One region of the Comamonas sp. AG1104 genome, then DNA from elsewhere that is predicted to be linked to it. Evidence: predicted binding sites of a transcription regulator. Region 1 holds the regulator's gene; the other holds the start of a gene.
The links. Region 1 encodes sigma-54, which starts transcription at its own class of promoters, with help from an activator protein. Its sites were predicted from a motif close to TGGCANGNAANCTGCTTT; they were not measured.

Region 1 (9,102 bases):
GGCCTGACCCAGGCCAAGCAGCAATGCGATGCCGTGGCCGATGCCATCGAAGCGCGGGGCTACCAAGTACAGTCCATCCGCATCGTGAGCAACCCGTTCGGCGAATACCTGGACGTCAGCGGCATAGACAGCGCCCTCGCCGGCCTGCAGCACATTGCCGAAACGCTCAAGGCCATCAACACCGGCAAACGCCGCATCCGCTTTGCCGTGGGCGAAGCGCGCAATGCGCAGGAGGTGGCGCTGCTGCCGCAGCTGATTGCAGCCTATGGCGACCTGTGCAACGCCTGCGTGAACATCGATCTGGATGAACATGGCTTTGTGCAGACCGGCTTGCTGGCCCACAGCGTGCAGGCGATTCAGCAAATCGCGCGCATCACGCCTCGCGGCGAAGGCAATTTCAACTTCACGGTCAACTTCAACTGCGCACCCGGCATTCCCTATTTCCCGGCCAGCTACCACCGCGGACAGCACCACGGCGCCCTGGTGCTGGGCCTGGAAACGCCAGACCTCATGGTGGCTGAACTGCAGGCGCTGCAGCAGCAGCGCCTGCAACTCGATCACGCGGCGTGGTTCAAGCTCGCATTCGATCGCCTGAGCCAGACCCTGAACGAGCATGCCACTGCCATCCAGCGCTGTGCCGACGGCGTGAAACTGGCCGAGGGCTGGCATATCGCGGGCATGGACACCTCGGCTGCGCCGTCCAAGTCCTGCGCCTCCATGGTCGATGTCTACCAACTGCTGGGTGTGCCCCATTTCGGCGCCAGCGGCACGGTGGAAGCGTCGGCCCTGCTGACCCGCGTCTTCAAATCGGTAAGCGGCGTGACGCAGATCGGCTTCAGCGGCCTGATGCTGGCCGTGACCGAGGACCAAGGCCTGGCCCAGGCCAGTCTGAATGACGAATTCGATATCCGCGCCCTGCTGACCTACAGCAGCGTCTGCGGCATCGGCCTCGATACCGTGCCTGTGCCGGGCGACAGCAGCGCCGAGCAGATCGCCGCCGTCATGCGCGATACGGGCACCATGGCTTTTCGCCTCAACAAGCCGCTGACGGTGCGCCTGTTCCCCGTGCCGGGGCTCAAAGCAGGCGACACAACGGCCTTCGAGAGCGCGGATCTGTGCAACTGCGCCGTGCTGGCTCTGCCTTGAATATCTAACAAGCGGGCTGCTGCGCTTGGCCGTCAAGCGCCGGCAGCTATAGCTTTTGATATTCCCCTACCCCGGTTCTGTTTGACCTGCCCCCATGGTGGCCGCCGGGGTGCCCCCGGTAAAATTGGCCCTTATGGCAAAAATTATCGTTCTGGCACTGGTGCTGCTTTTCTTTGGCTGCGGGCTGTACATGCATCTGCGCGGCAAGGTGCGCCACAAGGTGGTCAAGCAATTGTTTGACCACTCCACGTTCACAGCGCCGTTCAACGTCTTCATGCTGATGTTCAGCAAGGTGCCGCGCACGCCCTATCTGCCCACCAGCACCTTTCCCGAACTGGCGCCGCTGCAGGCCAATTGGCGCGAGATCCGCGAGGAAGCCGTCAATCTGCAAAAGAACATGCAGATCAAGGCTGCCGCCAACAACGATGACGCAGGCTTCAACTCCTTCTTCAAGACCGGCTGGAAGCGCTTCTACCTCAAGTGGTACGGCGATGCCCACCCTTCGGCCATGGAGCTGTGCCCCAAGACCACGGCCCTGGTGAAGTCGATTCCCAGCGTCAAGGCCGCCATGTTTGCCGAGCTGCCGCCCGGCGCCAAGCTCAATCTGCACCGCGACCCCTATGCGGGCTCGCTGCGCTATCACCTGGCCGTGCTGGCCCCCAACGACGACCGCTGCATGATCGAGGTCGACGGCAAGCCCTATAGCTGGCGCGAAGGCGAAGGCGTGATCTTCGACGAGACCTATATGCACTGGGCCGAGAACCGCTCGGAAGGCAACCGCATCGTGCTGTTCTGCGACGTGGAACGCCCCATGACCAATGGCTTTGCCCAGTGGCTCAATCACTGGCTGGGCAAGAACGTGGTGGCCGCCGCCAGCTCGCCCAACAACGAGGGCGATCCGCGCGGCATGATCAGCAAGCTGTTCAAGATCTCGTTCTATGCCGGCAAGTACCGCCGTGCCTTCCGCGACTGGAATCCGACCTTCTACAAGATCCTCAAGTTCGGACTGATGATTGGCGTGCTGGTCTGGTTTATCTGGTGGTTGGTACCGAATTAACCCCCTGAGGCGCTTTGCGCCTTCCCCCTTTCTCTTCGGAAGGGGGACGACATCTTCGCTGCAGGGCGGCCTTTGCTTGCTGTCCCTCACTTGGATCTTGCTTCATCAAGACATATGGCTCTAAACAAAAAGCCGCTGTGCGATGCATCAGCGGCTTTCTTGTTTCTAAGGCGCCCTACAGCGCCTTGCGCAGCGTGGTCGTCGGTATCTTGAGCTGCTCGCGGTACTTGGCCACCGTGCGGCGCGCGCACTCGATGCCCTGCTCCTTGAGCATGTCTGCCAGCTTGGCGTCCGACAGCGGCTTCTTGGCATCTTCGGCATCGACAAACTGCTTGATCAGCGCACGCACGGCCGTGCTGGAGGCACTGCCGCCGGTTTCCGTGCCCAGGCCCGAGCCGAAGAAATACTTGAGCTCGAACGTGCCCTGGGGCGTGGCCATGTACTTGGCGGTGGTCACGCGGCTGATGGTGGACTCGTGCAGGCCCAGCGTATCGGCGATATCGCGCAGCACCAGCGGGCGCATGGCCAGCTCGCCATGCACAAAGAAGTTCTTCTGCCGCTCCACGATGGCTTCGGAAACACGCAAGATGGTGTCGAAGCGCTGCTGGATGTTCTTGATGAACCAGCGCGCCTCCTGCAACTGCTGCTGCAGCGCTGCATGACCGTCGCTGTTCTTGTGGCGACGCAGCACGCTGGCATAGATGTCGTGCACGCGCAGACGTGGCATGACCTCGGGGTTGAGCTGCACGGAAAAGTCCGCCCGGCCGGCGCCGGCCCGCACCGGGCGCACGATGACATCGGGCACCACGATATGGCGCTCCACGTCGACAAAGCGGCGCCCCGGACGCGGCTCCAGCCTGGCGATCAGGGCCATGGCTTCGCGCAGTTGCTCTTCGCGCGCGCCGCACAGGCTGGTGAGCTTGCGCAGATCGCGCCGCGCCAGCAGGTCCATGGGCTGCGCACAGATGGATTGCGCCAGCAGCAGCCGGTTCATATGCGCCTCGGTCGTGCCCTCGTCCTCGGCAGTGCGGATCAGGTCGCGCAGCTGCAGCTGCAGGCACTCGGCCAGATCACGCGCGCCCACGCCCACGGGCTCCAGACTTTGCAGCAGCTTCAGAGCAATGACAAAGTGCTGCTCCAGCTCCTCGCGCTCTTCCAGGTCGTCGCCGGCAAGGCTTTGCGCCAGCTCCTGCAGGGAATCCTCGAGATAGCCATCGTCGCTGAGCGACTCGATGAGAAAGCGCAGTGCCGCCATGTCCGCCGCGCCCAGATGCAGGCTCAGCGCCTGACGATGGAGAAAGTCGGTCAGGCTCTGGTGCTCGCGCGCCAGATCGATGGCATCGGTTTCGTCATCGCCATCGCGGTTGCGCGTGGAGCTGCTGGCCGAGGGCGTCTCCCACTCGCTGCTGGATTCGCCGCCCCACTCCCCGTCCTGGCCGTCCATGCCGTCGGCCTCCCAGTTCAGCGTTTCAGGGGTTTCGGGGGTTGATGCTTCCGCTACCGTTTCAGTAGCTGATTGCGCTTGCAATGATTCATTTTCAGAACGAATACCATCTGAAGTGCTGTATTCACTGGCGCTAGCAGCTACATCTACAGGAGCATCTCCCGCAGTTTCAGCCTCATCGCCCGCACGCTCCAGAAAAGGGTTGTCGACCAGCATCTGCTCGACTTCCTGCGCCAGCTCCAGAGTGGAGAGCTGCAGCAGCTGAATGGATTGCTGCAGCTGCGGCGTAAGCGACAAATGCTGCGAAACGCGTAGCGAGAGACCTGGCTTCATCGAGGCGCGGCCCCCAGACAATCATTGCAAACGCGCGCAGTGCTATGGGTTTGCCGCCGGGCTGCCCCAAGGCAAACCTCGGCGCTGCCGGTCAGGGTCCCTTCCGGGGGCAGCGACCACACAAAGTGAGGGAGCGTGGGAGTCATCACATCCTGAAATGTTCGCCCAGATAGACGCGGCGCACATCGGCGTTCTCCACGATCTCCTCGGGCGTGCCTTCGGCCAGCACATGGCCGTCGCTGATGATGAAGGCGTGGTCGCAGATGCCCAGCGTCTCGCGCACGTTGTGGTCGGTAATCAGCACGCCGATGCCGCGTTCCTTGAGGAAGCCGATGATGCGCTGGATCTCGATCACCGCAATCGGATCGATACCGGCAAACGGCTCGTCAAGCAGGATGAAGCGCGGCTGCGTGGCCAGGGCACGCGCGATTTCCACGCGCCGGCGTTCACCGCCGGACAGCGCCAGCGCCGGCGACTGGCGCAGATGCTCGACGCGCAGCTCCTGCAACAGGCCGGTGAGGCGCTTTTCGATCTCGCCCTGCGTCAGTGTCTTGCCCTGCTCGTCTTTTTGCAGCTCCAGCACGGCACGCACATTGTCTTCCACGCTGAGCTTGCGAAAGATAGAGGCTTCCTGGGGCAGATAGGACAGGCCCAGGCGCGAACGCTGGTGGATCGGCATGCCGCCCACCGGCTGGCCGTCGATGAAGATCTCGCCGCCGTCGCTGCGCACCAGGCCCACGATCATGTAGAACGATGTGGTCTTGCCCGCACCGTTGGGGCCGAGCAGACCGACCACCTCGCCTTTTTGCACGGACAGGGACACATCCTTGACCACCTTGCGGCTGCCGTAGGACTTGGCCAGATGCTTGGCCTCCAGGCGGCTGTCGGACTCGCCGCTGCGGCTGCTGGAGAAAGTCGGCTCGCTCATTTCTTCTCGTCGGCTTTCTCGCCGCCCAGTGTCATGCTCTGGCGCAGCTGCGTGGCAGGTGTTGCAGGTTTGGGCTGGGCCCCCGGCGTTCCGTCCTTGGGCGCCATGATGGCGCGCACACGACCGCCCTGCCCCACGGAGGAGCTGGGCAGGCCACCACTGGTCTTCTGGCCATCGACGGTATAGACATCTGTGATGTTGTTGTAGACGATGATGGAGCCCGTGACCTGATCGCTGAGCTGACCGCCACGGTAGCGGCGCATCTCGCCACGACGGATGAACTTGACGATATCGGCCTTGCCGTCGTATTCGATGACTTCGCCTTCGCCTTCGATGAACTCCTCGGGCTGACCGGCCACCGTATCGCGCTTCTGACGGAAGAACGCCCGCTTGCCGGCCTCGGCCTTGATCACACCGTACTGATAGCCCTCGGCGTCCTGCCGCACATCGAGCTGAGCACCGCGCAGCACGATGGTGCCCTTGGTCATCACCACATTGCCAGTGAAGACACTGGTCTGCTGCAACTCGTCATGACGCAACGCATCCGCCTCGATATTCATGGGCTTGGCGCTGTCGGCCTTTTCGGCATGGACAATGCCGGTCGCTGCTGCCAGGGCGCAGGCCAGCGCAAGAGGTAGGAGTGTTTTTTTCATGGAAGGCACGTTTCTTGCATCCATTGTAGTCATTCCCTTTTTGCAACTTGCGTAAAAAACACCCACAAAAAAGCCCGCACGGCGGCGGGCTTGTTGGGCGTCAAACGTCACTGGCGTCTGCTGCCTGATCTCAGGCCTTGCGGCTGGAGGCGATCAGCGCATTGACCACGCGCAGCACATTGTCCATATTGCCGGCCTTGGTGCCGTCCGTGTAGTAGCGGCCGGCCACACCCATGGCGGGCACACCTTCCACGTCATATTCGTTTTGCAGCTGAGCAGCCTTGCGCGCCTGATTGGCCACGGTGAAGGAGTTGTAGACCTCCTTGAACTTAGCCAGATCCACGCCCTGCTTGCCGACCCAGTCAAAGATGGCATCGTCGGTCTTGAGCAGATTGCGATCCACGTGAATGGTACGGAACACCTTGGCGTGCAGCTGGGGCAGCAGGTTCATGCCCTCCAGAGCGTAGTAGAGCTTCTGCTGCGGCACGAAAGAGGCATTGAAAGCCACGGGCACGCGGCGCACCACCACATCGGCAGGCTGGCTCTTGGCCCAGGCTTCGAACTGGGGCTCGAAGACATTGCAATGCGGGCAGCTGTACCAGAAGAACTCGACCACCTCGACCTTGCCGGCCGGCGCGCTCACGCTGGCGGGCTTGCCGAGCTTGATGTAGTCCTTGCCTTCTTTGGGCGCAGCGCCCTGGGCCCAGCTGGAGGAGGCACCCAGACTCAGGGCACCGGCAGCAGCTGCCGAGGCAGCCAGAGAGAATTCGCGACGTTTCATCTAAACAAACTCCTGTATCAGGTCTGCAGTATCAGAGCCAACAGGCCCAAAAAAGTTCAGCGTTGTCAAAACTACCAGTGGCACAAGCCTGAAACCTCAAGCAAGGGCCGCCTCGCACCTAAGGTGCCCCCCGTTCCGAGGAGAAGGCGCTCCGCGTCTCAGGGCCTTGTTATCTGGCCGCGCGCACCAGAGTCGAGTCCACGCCCGCGCCATCGAGCTTGCCCTTGAGCTGCTCGGCGTCGTCACGCTTGCTGAACGGCCCCACACGCACGCGGAAAACGGTGATGCCGTTCTGCTCACGCTCGCTGATGCGCGACTCCCAGCCCAGCATGGCCAGCTTGGCACGCTGCGCTTCCGCTTCGCTCTGGCCACGGAAAGCACCGGCCTGCACAAAGTAGTTGAATGCAGAGTCCGAAGAGGATGCCGTCTGCGCAGCCGCCTTTTCCTTGTCTGCACGCGCCTTTTCTGCCTTGTCGGCGGCGGCGGAGCGCTCCTTGACCAGATCACCCAGCGGATCACCCGATGCAGGCTTGACAGGCTTGTCCGGCGTAGAGGGCGGCGGCGTGGTGACCCCGCCGGTTGCAGTAGGTTGAACCGCAGGCGTGGGCGGCGACACCGTCACGTCGCTCGGAGGAACTGGTGGCGTCACCGGGGGCGGTGCAGGCTGGCGGCTCTGCAGTGGTGCGTTGGGGTCCCAGTTCTTGTTGCGCTCGGCCTCAGCCGCATCGCGCTGAGTGTTGTTTCCGCCCTTGTTGAGGAAGGGCACCGGCACCTTGGTCACATAGATGGCCACGGCCAGAGCCGCAGCCAGACCGATGACCATGCCAAAGATAAGCCCCAGGATGGTTCCACCGCGTTGCTGGTTCTTCATATCAGTCGCTTAACGCTTTCTGCTTCAGTTATTCCACTCTCAGATCCATCGACCCCTGACAGGCAAGGCCGGCAAGGCGGCCGATGGACAGGAAACTGGGATTACATGCGCTCGGGTGCGCTCACACCCAGCACCGCCAGGCCATTGTGCAACACCTGGGCCGTGGCAGCGACCAGGGCCAGGCGTGCGAGCTTGACCTTTTCGTCGTCCACCAAGATACGCTCTGCGTCGTAGTAGCTGTGGTAGCTGGAGGCCAGATCACGCAGGTAGAAGGTCACGTCGTGCGGTGCATTGCCTTCGGCAGCAGCAGTCAGCATCTCGGGGTACTTGGCCAGCAGCAGCATCAGCGCCTGGGCCTGCGGGCCTTCCAGAGCGGACAGGTCCACATCCTTGAGTGCCGCCAGGCCTGCACCGCCGGCCTCCTGCCAGGCGCGCAGCACGGACTGGATGCGCGCATGGGCGTACTGCACGTAGTACACGGGGTTGTCGTTGTTCTGGGCCACGGCCAGGTCCACGTCGAAGGTGTACTCGGTGTCGGGCTTGCGCGAGAGCAGGAAGAAGCGCACGGCGTCCTTGCTGGTCCACTCGATCAGATCGCGCAGCGTGACGTAGGAGCCGGCACGCTTGCTGATCTTGACCTCTTCGCCGTTGCGCACCACGCGCACCATGGTGTGCAGCACGTAGTCGGGGTAGCCCTCGGGGATGCCTACATCGGCAGCCTGCAGGCCGGCACGCACACGGGCAATGGTGCCGTGGTGGTCCGTGCCCTGAATGTTCACCACCTTGGTGAAGCCGCGCTTGAACTTCTGGATGTGATAGGCCACATCGGGCACAAAGTAGGTGTAGCCGCCGTCAGTCTTGCGCATCACGCGGTCTTTGTCGTCGCCGTAGTCGGTGGACCTGAGCCACAGCGCGCCGTCCTGCTCATAGGTCTTGCCATTGGCGATCAGGCGGTTCACGGTCGCTTCGACATGACCGTTTTCATAGAGGCTGGACTCCAGGTAGTACTCGTCGAACTTCAGGTTGAACGCCTGCAGGTCCTTGTCCTGTTCGTTGCGCAGATAGGCCACGGCGAACTGACGGATGTTGTCGTAGTCCTCGACATCGCCGTTGGCGGTGAACTCGCGGTCATCGGCCTTGATGGTTTCCTTGGCCAGGAAAGCCTTGGCGATGTCGGCAATGTAGTCGCCGTTGTAGAAATTCTTGGCCAGCGGGTTGTCGCTGTCGGTGGGCCAGCATTCGTCACCGGGCTTGAAGCCCTTGGCGCGCAGCTGGGTGCTCTTGGTCAGGGTGTCGATCTGCACGCCCGCGTCGTTGTAATAGAACTCGCGGTGAACCTTCCAGCCCTGGGTGGAATACAGATTGCTGATCGCATCGCCAATGGCCGCCTGGCGGCCATGGCCCACATGCAGAGGGCCGGTGGGGTTGGCGGAAACGAACTCGACGAGGATGTTCTCGCCGCGATCTGCCTGGTAGCCGAACTTCTGGGCCTGCGCCAGCACTTCGCGCACCACCTCCTGCTTGGCAGCAGGCTTGAGGCGGATGTTGAGAAAGCCCGGGCCCGCGATTTCAATCGCATCTACCCACTGCTGGAAGGCGGCTGTAGCCTCCAGCGCGGTCTTGAGCTGCTCGCCCAGGGCGCGCGGGTTGGCCTTCAGAGGCTTGGCCAGCTGCATGGCCGCCGTGCAGGCGAAATCGCCATGGGCTGCCACTTTGGGGTTTTCAAACGCAGCGCGTGCGCCGGCGCCGGGCGAGAGTGTTTCGAGCTCAGCAGCCAGGGCTGCGAGCAATTCCTGTTTGACGGAGAGCATCGAGGGATTTTACGTGCCGGATTCAAGTCCTGCCGAATCGCTGGCGCCACACCCTTGTTACGGGGCCGGTTCACAGGT
Region 2 (9,102 bases), on a different contig from region 1:
GACGTCGAGGTTGTGCTCGATCACGACGATGGTGTTGCCCGCATCGCGCAGCTGGTGCAGCACTTTCAGAAGCAGGGCGATGTCGGCAAAGTGCAGGCCCGTGGTGGGTTCGTCGAGGATGTAGAGCGTGCGGCCGGTGTCGCGCTTGGACAGTTCCTGCGCGAGTTTGACGCGCTGGGCCTCGCCGCCCGACAGCGTGGTCGCGCTCTGGCCCAGGCGGATATAGGACAGGCCCACGTCCAGCAGGGTCTGCAGCTTGCGCGCAATGCTGGGCACGTCCTTGAAGAAGGCATGAGCGTCTTCGACCGTCATCTCCAGAATCTGCGAGATGTTCCTGCCCTTCCACTGCACTTCCAGCGTCTCGCGGTTGTAGCGCTGGCCGTGGCAGAGGTCGCAGGGCACGTAGACATCGGGTAGAAAATGCATTTCCACCTTGACCACGCCGTCGCCCTGGCAGGCTTCGCAACGGCCGCCCGAGACGTTGAACGAGAAACGCCCGGGGCCGTAGCCGCGCTCCTTGGCGGTATTGGTTTCTGCCATCAGCTCGCGGATCGGCGTGAACAGGCCGGTATAGGTTGCCGGGTTGCTGCGCGGCGTGCGGCCGATGGGTGACTGGTCGACGTTGATGACCTTGTCGAAATAGTCGATGCCGGCGATGTCGTCATGCGCCGCCGGCTCGGTGCCTGCGCGGTGTATCTGGCGTGCCGCTTCGGCATACAGCGTGTCGTTGACCAGGGTGGACTTGCCCGAGCCGGAGACGCCGGTCACGCAGGTGAACAGGCCGACGGGGAAGTCCACCGTCACATTCCTGAGGTTGTGGCCGCGCGCGCCTTGCACGGTCAGCGCCTGAAGGTCGGTGCGCGCCTTGCTCGCAGATTCCCGCTTCTTGGCGGCAGTAACGGGAAAGCGCGATGTGCTCTGGGCGGCCTCGGCTTCACTTTCCTTGCGCAGCACGGGCAGCCAGGCGGTGCGCTGCCTGGGCACGGGGATGCTTTGCACGCCGCTCAGGTAGCGGCCTGTGGGCGAATCGGGGCTGGCCTTGATGTCTTCGTAGCTGCCCTGGGCCATGATGCGACCGCCATGCACGCCGGCGCCCGGGCCCATGTCGATGATCTGGTCGGCTGCGCGCATCATGTCTTCGTCATGCTCGACCACGATCACGCTGTTGCCGATATCGCGCAGATGCTCGAGTGTCGCAATCAGCTTGTCGTTGTCGCGCTGGTGCAGCCCGATGGAGGGCTCGTCCAGCACATACATCACGCCCGTCAGGCCCGAGCCGATCTGGGACGCCAGGCGAATGCGCTGGGCTTCGCCACCCGAGAGCGTGTCGGCGCTGCGGTCCAGGCTCAGGTAGGACAGGCCTACATCGTTGAGGAAGAGCAGGCGCGAGGCGATCTCGCGCACGATCTTGTCCGCAATTTCGGCCTTGGCTCCGGCCATGCTCAGCTGCTTGAACCAGCCCAGTGCATCGGCCAGCGTGGCATGGCTGACTTCATAGATGGAGCGGGCCTGCTCGCCATCGCCCACGCGTACAAAGCGTGCTTCTCGGCGCAGGCGCGTGCCTTCACATTCGGGGCATTTGCGAACGCTGCGCAGCTTGGCCAGGTCGTCGCGTACCACCTGGGATTCGGACTCGCGAAAGCGGCGCTGAATGTTGGGGATGATGCCCTCGAACGGGTGCGACTTGATGAAGGCTTCGCCCTTGCGTTCGCCGCTCTCGAAAACATAGTTGAATTCCATGGACTCGTCGCCCGAGCCAAAGAGAATCACGTTGCGTACTTTCTCGGGCAGTTCCTCGAATGCCGTCTCGGTGCTCACGCCATAGTGTTTGGCCACGCTCTCCAGCATGGAGAAGTAGTAGTTGTTGCGCTTGTCCCAGCCCTTGATGGCGCCGCTGGCCAGACTCAGCGACGGGAAGGGCACGACGCGGTCGGGGTCGAAGGCTTCGCTGTTGCCCAGGCCGTCGCAGGCCTGGCAGGCTCCCATGGGCGAGTTGAAGGAAAACAGGCGCGGCTCCAGCTCGGGCAGGGAGTAGTCGCAGAGCGGGCAGGCGAACTTGGCGCTGAACAGATGCTCCTTGCCTCCGTCCATCTCCAGCGCGATGACGCGGCCGCCGGCATCGGCACCGCCGGCGCGCAAGGCTGCCTCGAAGCTTTCTGCCAGGCGCTGCTTGACGTCTTCGCGCACCTTGACGCGGTCTATCACCACGTCGATGTTGTGGCGCTCGTTCTTCTCCAGCTTGGGCAGGGACTGTGCATCGTAGATCTGCCCGTCGACGCGAAAGCGCACATAGCCCTGGGCCTGGAGCTGCACGAAAAGCTCGGCGAACTCGCCCTTTTTCTCGCGCGCCAGGGGGCCGAGGATCATCAGCTTGGTGTCTTCGGGCAGCTGCAGCACGCTGTCCACCATCTGGCTGATGGTCTGGGCCTGCAGCGGCAGATTGTGGTCGGGGCAGAACGGCGTGCCAGCACGGGCGTAGAGCAGGCGCAGATAGTCGTTGATCTCGGTCACCGTGCCTACGGTGGAGCGCGGGTTGTGGCTGGTGGCCTTTTGCTCGATGGAAATGGCGGGCGACAGGCCCTCGATCAGATCAACGTCGGGTTTGTCCAGGCGGCCCAGAAACTGGCGTGCATAGGCCGAGAGGCTCTCCACATAACGACGCTGGCCTTCGGCGTACAAGGTATCGAAGGCCAGGCTGGACTTGCCCGAGCCCGAAAGGCCGGTGATCACCACCAGCTGGTTGCGGGGAATGTCCAGGTCGATGTTCTTGAGGTTGTGCGTGCGTGCACCGCGAATGGCGATGCGTGTCTGCGCCAGAGAACGGCCCAGATAGAGGCTGTCATCGTGGACTTCAGAGGGCGAATCAGGCTTCAGGGACACGGGCGCTCCAGACGGGGAAAACTCTCCATGATAGTCAGACGGGCTTGTGCGTGACTAGATGATCCAGGTTCACGGACAATCTACGGTTTTATTTCCTCTCTTTTGCCCGGCAGTGATTTAGTTAACCTGGGCATAAGACTTTGACTCTTGGCAAAATCTGAGCGTGAAAAAAATCATTACCTCCCCCAGCGCGGGCACGCAGGGCACGGACAAATCCTCCTCCACCATGACCTCCCAGGAACGCCGCTCCAGCGGCGCCCTGGCGCTGATCTTTGCGCTGCGCATGCTGGGCCTGTTCCTGGTGCTGCCCGTCTTCATGCTGGAGGCACGCAAATACCCGGGCGGTGACGACCCGGCCATGATCGGCCTGGCCATGGGTCTGTATGGCCTGACTCAGGCCCTGTTCCAGTTGCCCATCGGCCTGGCCTCCGACCGTATCGGCCGCAAGCCGGTCATCGTCGCCGGCCTGCTGGTATTTGCGGCAGGCAGCCTGATTGCGGCCATGGCTGACTCGCTGACCGGCCTGATGGCCGGACGTGCCATTCAGGGCGCAGGCGCCGTGTCTGCCGCCGTCACGGCCCTGCTGGCCGATCTGACGCGCGACGGCGTGCGTACCAAGGCCATGGCCATGGTCGGCGGCAGCATTGGGCTGATGTTTGCGCTGGCGCTGGTGCTGGCGCCGCTGCTCAACGCCTGGATCGGGCTGTCCGGCATCTTCGGCCTGACCTGCGCGCTGGCGCTGGCCGGCATTGCCGTGGTGCTGTGGGTGGTGCCGCCCGAGCCCAGGCAGCATGCCGATGCGCCCAAGGGCCGGTTCAGCGAGCTGCTGGGCCAGTCCGATCTGCTGCGCCTGAATTTTGGCGTTTTCATTCTGCATACCGTGCAGATGTCCATGTGGGTGGCCGTGCCTGCCATGCTGGTGCAGGCCGGTCTGGCCAAGGAGCAGCACTGGCATATCTATCTGCCGGCCGTGCTGCTGTCCTTTGTGGCCATGGGCCTGCTGTTTTCCATGGAGCGCAAGGGCAGGCTGCGCACAGCCTTGCTGGGGGCCATCGGTCTGGTACTGGTCGTGCAGATCGGTCTGGGCATGCTGGCCGCCAGCGGCACTATTCCTACGGTCTGGTGTATGGCGCTGCTGATGTTTCTGTTTTTCTGCGGCTTCAATGCTCTTGAGGCCACCCAGCCAAGTCTGGTCTCGCGCATGGCGCCGGCGCCGCTGCGCGGTGCGGCCTTGGGGGCCTACAACACGCTCCAGTCGCTGGGGCTGTTTGCCGGCGGCGCTGTCGGTGGTGCAGTCGCCAAGTTTGCGGGCGTGCCGGGCCTGTTCATCATGACGGCTGTGCTGGTTGCCCTGTGGCTGGTCGTGACCTGGCCGCTGCGTCCGGTGGGGCGCCACTGAATTACAGCAACACCCCCTGAGGCGCTGTGCGCCTAGGCGCCCCCGCCTTCCCCCTCTGTGCTACGCGGAGGGGGACGCAGCCCTCGCAGCGGGGCTGCCCTTGCTCGGCTGCTCGCGTGCAGTGGCCCCTTTCCTGCTGGGGCACCATGTATCGCCGTGATGGGATATAGGGCAATCCCGTGCTCTTCATGGCTGGCTTGGGGCAAAATACGAGGTTCATTGGTTCGGGACCTTTCTTGACTACCCGGGCCACTTTTTGAAAAGGTATCTCTATGGCATCCGTCAACAAAGTCATCATCGTCGGCAATCTGGGTCGTGACCCTGAAATGCGCACCTTCCCCAGCGGCGATCAGGTGGCCAATGTGACCATCGCCACCACAGACCGCTGGCGCGACAAGAACACCGGCGAGAACCGCGAAGCCACCGAATGGCACCGCGTGGTCTTCAACGGCAAACTGGCCGAAATCGTGGGTCAGTACTTGCGCAAGGGCAGCCAGGTCTATGTGGAAGGCAGCCTGCGCACCCGCAAGTGGACCGACCAGGCCTCCGGCCAGGAACGCTACGCCACCGAAATCCGTGCTGACGCCATGCAGATGCTGGGCAGCCGCCAGGGTGGTGGCCAGCAGCAAGGCGGCTATGGCAGCGATGATGGCTATGGCGAAAGCAGCTACGAAGCACCCCGCCGTCAGGCTCCCGCTCCGATGCAGCAGCGCCCCGCACCGGCACCCATGCAGCAGCGTTCTGCTCCTGCACCCATGGCTCCTCCTCCCCAGCGCGCAGCTTCGGGGTTTGACGACATGGATGACGACATCCCCTTCTAAATCACGGACAGGTGGCTGCCGCCACTTTGCAAAGATTTGCAAAAAGCCCGCGCTCCAATCAGCGTGGGTTTTTTTATGTGGCGACTCGATAGATTGCCGAAGTGCTTCCCAAGAAGTTGCAGGTGAATGGCAGCCAGGTTGAAAATTTCAATCGGTTAGCTGGCGTCATCGAATTAGTGAAATAAGATGCTGCATGCGGGCGCGTTTCATCCAGTTACGATTGATGATCGAGCGCTGAATCACACACTCAAGTGGGAGTGGTCCTAGCCAGTGCAGCCAAGCAGGACTTGGCGTTTCCTCAGGAGCTTCGAGCATGCCGACTTTGGTCATCTCAATCGACGGCGCAGTCATCAAGGAAGTACAGCTCACCAAGGAGCGCACGACTTTGGGTCGTCGTCCTTACAACGACATCGTGATCGAGAATCTGGCGGTCAGCGGCGAGCATGCCGTGCTCACCATCTCTGGCGGCAAGGTCAGCATTGAAGACCTGCGCAGCACCAACGGCACCTATGTCAACGGTCGTGCCATCCAGAAGCAGGGCCTACTCAACGGCGACCTGCTGGACATTGGCCGCTACAAGATCCGCTTTCTCGATACCGTGATTGCCGACACGAATACGCCAGCGGCCCAAGGCGGCAAAAAGGCGCTGGCGCATATTTCCGAAGAGGCAGACAGCGGCTACGCCAAGCTTGCCAGCCCCTCCGGGTTTGGTGAAATCTCCAGCTTCAGCTCCACCATCCAGGGCTCGCTCGCCGCGCTGCCTGAGCGCCACGCCGTGATTCGCATGCTCACTGGCAGCCTGGCCGGCAGGGAAATACCTCTTTTCAAGGTCGTCACCACCCTGGGCAAGCCTGGTGTAGCCATCGCCTCCATCACCCAAAAACCTCATGGCTTTGTGCTCACCCAACTGGAGGGCGCAAGCGAAGACCTCAAGCTCAATGGCCAGGTCGTGGGCCCTCTGTCTGTGCCGCTGCTCAATGGCGACACGGTGGACCTGGCGGGCAGCACCATGCGCTTCGTCGTGGAGTGACAGACCGGCTTGACGGGTGTTAAGCATCTGACAAATTTGTCACCGCTTGCGATTGGATCGCCAAAATTGTTACTCAGACTCGCGTGAATGTTGCCAAAGGTGTCGTCTTGAATGCAGCCTGCCTTTGCCAAATTGTTGGCATGCAGCTTGCTTGATACCTTAGGTCTCATCCAACTAGGGAGTTTGAAATGAAGCGTTCCATTCAAAAGGGTTTCACCCTGATCGAACTGATGATCGTTGTCGCGATCATCGGTATTCTGGCTGCTGTGGCTCTGCCTGCTTATCAGGATTACACCGTGCGCGCACGTGTGTCTGAAGGCTTGGTGCAAGCTGCTGCCGCTAAGACACTGGTTTCTGAAAATGCAGCTACTGGCCGTGACCTGAGCCTGGGTTTTACAGGAATTTCCGCGACCAGCAATGTAGCAAGCTTGTCTGTGGCATCTAATAACGGTGTTATTACTGTTGTTACCTCCTCTGCGGCAAAGAACATTACGCTGACATTGACACCTACAGTTGCAGGGAGTGCAATTGCCTCTGGTACTGTGCCCGACGGCAACATCTCTTGGAGATGCGGTATTTCTGACACTACAAAGCAGAAGTACGTTCCCTCTGAGTGCCGTTAAGCTAGTTAATATGTGGCTTAAGCTGAAAATGCTTGGCGAGAAAAAGGCCCTAGACAGGGCCTTTTTCTTTAGCAGATCCATATGTTATTTATTGATCTCTTTTGCAATTTCTACCTGTTTTTTATGGAGTGTACAGTCACCACTAATCTCGTCAATAAATAACGAGGTGGTTTCATATATCACAATATCTTTATTGGTGCTGCTATTTCTGAGAAAAGATTTAATATTTAAGCATGACTTGATATTTTATCTTTTTGTTGGAAGCTTAGTAATAAGTTTATTCAATGCGCAAGGAGAGAGGTATTGGGGAACAAAAAATCTTACATATTTGCTGTATGCTGGAAATGCGCTGATCTTTTATACGGTCGCAGCTTCTATCAATGATGGCAGTAAAAGTAAAGAAGATTTTTTTAAATCTCTATTGATTGCAATAGTTCTCGCATCGACAATCAGTAGTTTCATCGTCATTTATCAATGGCTAGGTTATGCTAACAATGAGCTAATAACAAATATCTGGATTTATCCTGCTTCCGGCGATAGATTCTCTGCTAATTTGGCTCAGCCAAATCATTTGGCTACATTGCTTTCTCTAGGCATCTGCGCAGCGCTTTATTTTTCTAGAAACGCAAAAAATGTTGTAGTCGTCTCGTTGTTTATTTCGGTTTCTAGTTTTTGCATATATCTGACGTACTCGCGAACAGCTTATATATCTTTATTTCTTGTTGGGATATATTACGCCTGCATCAAGAAATTTGAGAAGAAATATATTTTTCTGGGTTTTTTGCCGTTAATTTCATTATTTTTAATTGCTCAAACATTTCCTTGGTGGATGGATATATCGCCTTTGTCTTTTGCATCCCAGGGGGACCGTGGCCTTGAGTCAGGTAGATATCTCCTATGGTCTATGGCTTGGGATGGTTTAAAAGAGAAATATTTACTCGGTTATGGCCCTGGAAATATCATTGGTATGTATAAAGAAGTGCTGCCAGGTCACTTGGGCTTTGCAGAGGGAAGTGTTCCAAGTAGTAGTCACAATATTATTGTAGATATTGCCTTGATGTTTGGTGTTCCTTTTGCATTGATATTTTCATTGGTTTTGATAAAAATAATAATTAAAGCATTTCAAGAAGCCAAAGAATCAATTTCTGGGTACGCATATTTGGCGATAATACCAATTATTACGCATTCAATGCTTGAGTATCCTGAGAACTATGCTTACTTCTTACTTCCACTTTCATTATTTATTGGGCTTGCAAATCCATTGATAAATGATACGCAGGTTACTAAAATAAAGTCTGTCGTTTTTTATGTTGTGTATGTCACTATTTCTTCTCTTACTATCTATTCAATATTTGATTTCTATTCAATTGAGAAAAATTTCAAAAAATTAAGACTGCAAAATTTGAATGTTGAGTTAAGTGCCCCATTTACGGGGTCTGGCAAGTGTTTTCTTAAAATGTACTGTGATTTTTTGGATGCACATCTTATTGCGGATATGCCATCGCTGAATAAAGTTACAGGAGATAAAAATCAATATTTGATTGATTTGTCTCGGTCATTGCCAACTCCAAAAATAATGGAAATTTCAATATTTATATCAATAAATGAAAAAGATTATTCTAGAGTAAAAAAGGAAATAATAAATTACTGTCTTTTTTTTGGGAGAGATAGCTGTATGCATCTCGAGAAAAAAATCAAGACGTATGATTCCCAATGGGGAAATTACTTTCCGACAAGGAATCTGAGCGATTGAAAAAATGGGACTAATCTGATTTCCCTCCTTTTTTCTCCAGCACCCTAACCCCCTCCATCACCATCCCCTTATCCACCGCCTTGCACATATCGTAGATAGTCAGCAAGCCGACCTGTACGGCGGTCAGGGCTTCCATTTCCACGCCGGTCTGGCCCTTCAGTTCGACGGTGGCGGTGCAGAGGATGGAATTGGATTCTGGCTCCAGCTCAAACTCCACGGCGACGCGGGTCAGGGCCAGGGGGTGGCAGAGGGGGATGAGGTCGCTGGTCTTTTTGGCGGCCATGATGGCGGCGATGCGGGCCACGCCCAGCACGTCGCCTTTTTTGGCTGTGCCGGCCTGCACAATGGCCAGGGTCTCGGGCTTCATGGTGATGCGGCCTTCGGCCACGGCAATGCGGTGGGTGCTGGGTTTGGCTCCGACGTCCACCATATGGGCCTGGCCTTGGGCGTCGAAGTGGGTAAGAGAGGACATGGTGGTTCTTTCCTGCAGCAGATGGGTTCGGCTCTGCGGCTCAATCAAGGTTGAGTGGGTGGTGGAGGGCGGCTATACCTGGGCATCACAGGCGGGCATCTCGCCGCATCCATCAATCAAGGCA

Region 2: DFO48_RS13560 (pilin) is a predicted target of sigma-54. The motif match lies at 6,267-6,284, and genes of this name have one in related genera.

Annotation. Positions count from the first base shown of each region.
Region 1 is NZ_QQAS01000003.1:708,499-717,600, forward strand. Features, by position in the region: gene DFO48_RS11785 (DUF711 family protein) at 1-1,146, shown strand, start outside; gene DFO48_RS11790 (aspartyl/asparaginyl beta-hydroxylase domain-containing protein) at 1,280-2,203, shown strand; gene DFO48_RS11795 (RNA polymerase factor sigma-54) at 2,379-3,980, opposite strand; gene lptB (LPS export ABC transporter ATP-binding protein) at 4,126-4,908, opposite strand; gene lptA (lipopolysaccharide transport periplasmic protein LptA) at 4,905-5,561, opposite strand; gene DFO48_RS11810 (thiol:disulfide interchange protein DsbA/DsbL) at 5,692-6,342, opposite strand; gene DFO48_RS11815 (SPOR domain-containing protein) at 6,512-7,213, opposite strand; gene argS (arginine--tRNA ligase) at 7,315-9,024, opposite strand.
Region 2 is NZ_QQAS01000004.1:371,941-381,042, forward strand. Features, by position in the region: gene uvrA (excinuclease ABC subunit UvrA) at 1-2,880, opposite strand, end outside; gene DFO48_RS13545 (MFS transporter) at 3,044-4,279, shown strand; gene ssb (single-stranded DNA-binding protein) at 4,552-5,100, shown strand; gene DFO48_RS13555 (FHA domain-containing protein) at 5,414-6,130, shown strand; gene DFO48_RS13560 (pilin) at 6,319-6,753, shown strand; gene DFO48_RS13565 (PglL family O-oligosaccharyltransferase) at 6,920-8,506, shown strand; gene moaC (cyclic pyranopterin monophosphate synthase MoaC) at 8,517-8,978, opposite strand.